Regions from separate parts of the Pannonibacter sp. Q-1 genome, predicted to be linked through region 1. Evidence: predicted binding sites of a transcription regulator. Region 1 holds the regulator's gene; the other holds the start of a gene.
The links. Region 1 encodes HrcA, which represses chaperone genes, less so after heat shock. Its sites were predicted from a motif close to GTTAGCACTCNCNNNNNGNGAGTGCTAAC; they were not measured.
Positions count from the first base shown of each region.

Region 2: groES (co-chaperone GroES) is a predicted target of HrcA. The motif match lies at 1,519-1,547, and genes of this name have one in related genera.

Region 1 covers NZ_JBSXNB010000005.1:29,336-31,798, reverse strand. The annotation lists gene ACVNHC_RS15050 (HesA/MoeB/ThiF family protein) at 68-874, opposite strand; gene hrcA (heat-inducible transcriptional repressor HrcA) at 905-1,954, opposite strand; gene rph (ribonuclease PH) at 2,151-2,463, shown strand, end outside.
Region 2 covers NZ_JBSXNB010000001.1:503,359-505,821, reverse strand. The annotation lists gene groL (chaperonin GroEL) at 1-1,079, opposite strand, end outside; gene groES (co-chaperone GroES) at 1,136-1,423, opposite strand; gene ACVNHC_RS02305 (sigma-54-dependent transcriptional regulator) at 1,674-2,463, opposite strand, start outside.

The DNA.
Region 1 (2,463 bases):
GGACAGCCATTTCCGGCAAGGCTTCAGGCCGCAGACCCTCAGGGCTGCGGCCTTTGCTTTTCAAGGGTCAGTGTGCCTCTTCCAGCAGCTCCGCCCAGGTCTTCGGATTGTCACCGTTGAGCGGATTGGCGGGCGAGCGGCGGTAGTTGATCGTCTCGAAGCGCATGGCCAGCGTGTCGATCATCAGCAGCCGCCCGGTCAGGCCGGAGCCGATGCCGGTGATCTCCTTGATGGCTTCCAGCGTCTGCAGCGTCCCGGCAAGACCCGTCAGCGCCCCCAGAACGCCGGCCTCGGCGCAGGTTGGCAGATGGCCGTCTGCCGGACGCTTCGGGAAGAGGCAGCGGTAGGTCGGGTTGGGCGTGCCGTCCGCGCCGGTTTCATGGGGCTTCAGCAGGGTGATGGTGGTGTCGAAGCGCCCCACGGCAGCCGTCACCAGCGGCTTGCGGGCAAAGAAACAGGCATCGGACACCAGATAGCGGGTGGCGAAATTGTCCGATCCGTCGATGACCAGATCATAGCGCTGGACCAGCTGCATGGCATTGTGGCCCGCGAGCCGCACCGGATGCGGCTCAACGGACACATTGGGGTTGAGCCGGGCAATCGCTTCGGCCGCGCTCGACACCTTCGGCTCGCCCAGATGCTCCGTGTCATGGATCACCTGCCGCTGCAGATTGGAGAGCGACACCGTGTCGTCATCGACGATGCCCAGCGTGCCCACGCCCGCCGCCGCCAGATACTGCAGCACCGGCGCGCCGAGCCCGCCCGCGCCGATGACAAGCACGCGCGCGGCCTTCAGCTTCTGCTGGCCCGGCCCGCCCACCTCCTTCAGCACGATGTGACGGGCATAGCGCTCCAGCTCTGCGGGAGAAAACATGACGGATCCTGTCTGTGTCTGGAAAGCCCGTCAGCCGAGCATGCGGCTGACGAGGCGGGCCGTGTAATCCACCATCGGGATCACACGGGCATAGTTGAGGCGGGTGGGGCCGATGACGCCCAGAACGCCGACGATGCGCTGCTCCCGGTCCCGGTAGGGCGAAACCACCAGCGACGAGCCGGACAGCGAGAACAGCTTGTTTTCCGAACCGATGAAGATGCGTACCCCGTCGCCCTTCTCGGCAAGGCCGAGCAGCTGGATGAGGTCGCGCTTGTTCTCAAGATCATCGAACAGCAGGCGCACCCGCTCCAGATCCTCCGCCACATCCACATCGGTGAGCAGGTTGGACTGGCCGCGCACGATCAGCCTGTCGCTTTCACCGCCCTCCCCGGCCCAGACCGCAAGGCCGGCCTCGACGATCTTCTGGGTCAGGCTGTCCAGTTCGGCCTGGTTGGCCTCGCGCAGGCGCTCCAGTTCGCGGCGCACATCCGACAGGGTGCGGCCCTGGATCTGGGCATTGAGATAGTTGCCCGCCTCGATCAGCGCCGACTGCGGCAGGCCGGCGGGCAGGTCGATGATGCGGTTCTCCACCGAGCCATCTTCCCCCACCAGAACGGCGAGGGCCTTCAGCGGCTCGATGCGGATGAACTCGATCTGGCGCAGGCGCACATCCTGCTTGTGGGTCAGCACCACGCCCGCCCCGCTGGAAAGCCCCGACAGAAGCTGGCTCGCCTCCGTCAGCACGTGCTCCATCGTGCCCTTGGTGTGGCTGGAGGCGCGCACCTGCACGTCGATGCGCTCGCGCTCCTCCTGCGAAAGATCCCCCACCTCCAGCAGCGCGTCGATGAAGAAGCGCAGGCCCGTTTCGGTGGGCAGGCGCCCGGCGCTGGTGTGCGGGGAATAGAGCAGCCCCAGATGCTCCAGATCGGCCATCACGTTGCGCACGGAAGCCGGTGACAGCGACATGCCGAGGCCGCGTGCCACATTGCGCGAGCCGACCGGCTCGCCGGTGTCCAGATAGGTCTCGACGATGGAGCGGAAAATCTCGCGGGACCGCTTGTCCAGATCGGTCAGGCTCACGTATCCAACCTCATCCTCTGCCGGGTTTCGTGCTCTGCCAGCTTCGGGCAATTCACGGCTCTTCTGCAAGATATAGGACCAAAATGGCCGCAGAGTGCAAGCAGGCCTTTACGGCTCTCGGGTCTCAGGGCTACAAGCGCGGAAAGATCTGTGGGCCAGTGCGCTGTACCGGCCATTTTCAAGTCAGGAGCCAGATATGCGTCCGTCCAAACGCGCCGCCGGTGAGCTGCGGTCCGTCACTCTGGAGCGTGGTGTGTCCAAGCACGCCGAAGGCTCCTGTCTGGTGAAGTTCGGTGACACGCACGTCCTGTGCACCGCCAGCCTGGAAGAGCGCGTGCCCTCCTGGCTGCGCGGCCAGAACAAGGGCTGGGTGACGGCCGAATACGGCATGCTGCCGCGCGCCACCGGCACGCGCATGCGCCGCGAGGCCTCCTCCGGCAAGCAGTCCGGCCGCACGCAGGAAATCCAGCGCCTCATCGGCCGCTCGCTGCGCGCCGTGGTCGATCTGG
Region 2 (2,463 bases), on a different contig from region 1:
TAGTCCGAGGTGGTTTCCTCGATCTGCGCCTTGATCTGTGCAACGCGGCCAGCGATGTCGTCCTTGGAGCCAGCGCCATCAACGATGGTGGTGTTTTCCTTGGAGATGGAGACCTTCTCGGCGCGGCCGAGCATGTCGAGCGTGACGCTCTCCAGCTTGATGCCGAGGTCTTCGGAGATCACCGTGCCGCCGGTCAGGATGGCGATGTCTTCCAGCATGGCCTTGCGGCGGTCGCCGAAGCCCGGAGCCTTGACGGCAGCGATCTTGAGGCCGCCGCGCAGCTTGTTGACGACGAGGGTCGCCAGAGCTTCGCCTTCGACGTCTTCAGCGATGATGAGGAGCGGCTTGCCCGACTGCACCACAGCTTCGAGAACCGGCAGCATGGCCTGCAGGTTGGAGAGCTTCTTCTCGTGCAGGAGAATGTAGGGCTTCTCCAGCTCGGCGAGCATCTTCTCGGCGTTGGTGACGAAGTACGGGGACAGGTAGCCGCGGTCGAACTGCATGCCCTCGACGACTTCCAGCTCGGTCTCGAGAGACTTGGCTTCCTCGACGGTGATCACGCCCTCGTTGCCGACTCGCTGCATGGCTTCGGCAATGTCCTTGCCGACCTGCACGTCGCCGTTGGCGGAAATGGTGCCGACCTGAGCGACTTCTTCAGAGGTGGTGATCTTCTTGGAAACCGAGACCAGGTACTTCACGGCTTCGGCAGCAGCGAGGTCGATGCCGCGCTTCAGATCCATCGGGTTCATGCCGGCGGCAACAGCCTTGGCACCTTCCTTGACGATGGACTGGGCCAGCACGGTGGCGGTGGTGGTGCCGTCACCGGCGATGTCGTTGGTCTTCGAGGCCACTTCGCGCACCATCTGGGCGCCCATGTTCTCGAACTTGTCTTCCAGCTCGATTTCCTTGGCAACCGACACACCGTCCTTGGTGATGCGCGGAGCGCCGAAGGCCTTGTCGAGGACCACGTTGCGGCCCTTCGGGCCGAGGGTCACCTTGACGGCGTTTGCGAGGATATCGACGCCGCGCAGCATTTTTTCGCGGGCATCAGCACCGAACTTTACGTCCTTGGCAGCCATTTTATCGTCTCACTCTAATTTGGGTTGATGTCAGTGAAATCCGGAGGTCCGCCTGATCAGGCGATCACACCCATGATGTCGGATTCCTTCATGATCAGCAGGTCTTCACCGTTGATCTTGACTTCGGTGCCGGACCACTTGCCGAAGAGCACGCGGTCACCAGCCTTAACGTCAACCGGGATCAGTTCGCCGTTGTCCTTGCGGGCGCCAGCGCCGACGGAGACGACTTCGCCTTCCTGCGGCTTTTCCTTGGCGGTGTCCGGAATGATGATGCCGCCGGCGGTCTTCTCTTCGGAGGTTACGCGACGAACAACGACACGGTCGTGCAGCGGACGAAACGTCATTTGGCTCTTTCCTCTCATGCGGCGTGCCCCCATATGAAGCAGCACGCAATCCATAATGTTGATGGCTCGAGAGATCGCGGGTTGCCCCGCGTCTTGTTAGCACTCCTCAACAGCGAGTGCTAACAGCCCCCGATTTAGGAGCGCCTGCGGGCCTTGTCAATGCCGGACCAAACGAAAAATCCTCCGGCCTGTCTGGCCGGAGGATTCGGGTTTTCGGACTTTCGGGGGCCTTGCGCCGCTCGGTCTGCGTTCACATGGCGGCAGAGCGCTCCGACCAGGACTGCTTCTTGCGGTAGATGGTCGAGGGGCTGATCTCGAGCGCTGCAGCAGCCAGCGCAATATTGCCGTCAAAGGCATCCAGCGCATCCTCGATGATCCGCCGCTCCTGCGCCCAAAGGGGCTCTATGGCAGCCAGCGGCCGGGCGCCGCGTGCGGGGCGGCGGCGCTCGCGGGCTTCATCACTGCCCAGCCGGGCGCGGGCAGAGGCCTCCCGGATGAAATGCGGCAGCATGTCATAGGTGACCGCCGTGCCGTTGTTCATCACCACGATCTGCCGGATGGTGTTTTCCAGCTGGCGCACGTTGCCGGGCCAGGCATAAGCCTCAAGCCGAGCTTCCGCATCGGCATCAAAGCCGCGGAAGGATCTGCGGTCCTCTCCGGCGAAGCGGGTCAGAAACTCCAGTGCCAGCGGCAGGATGTCCTCGCGCCGCTCGCGCAGGGGCGGCAGATGCACGGGCAGCACGTTCAGCCGGTAATAAAGGTCTTCCCGCAGACGGCCCGTGGCGACTTCCGCCAGAGGATCGCGGCTGGAAGAACACATGATGCGCAGGCTGGATGGCGCGCCGTCCTCCGGCTTCGCCAGCCCCTTGTCCTGAAGCAGCAGCAGAAGCTTGGCCTGAAGCGACAGGTCCAGCTCGTTCACCTCATCAAGGAACAGCGTGCCCCCGGCCGCCTGTGCCGTGGCGCCAGGATAGGCCTCGCTGCCATCACCGAACAGCTCCGTGTCGATCCGCTCCACCGAAAGCCCGGCGCAGTTGATA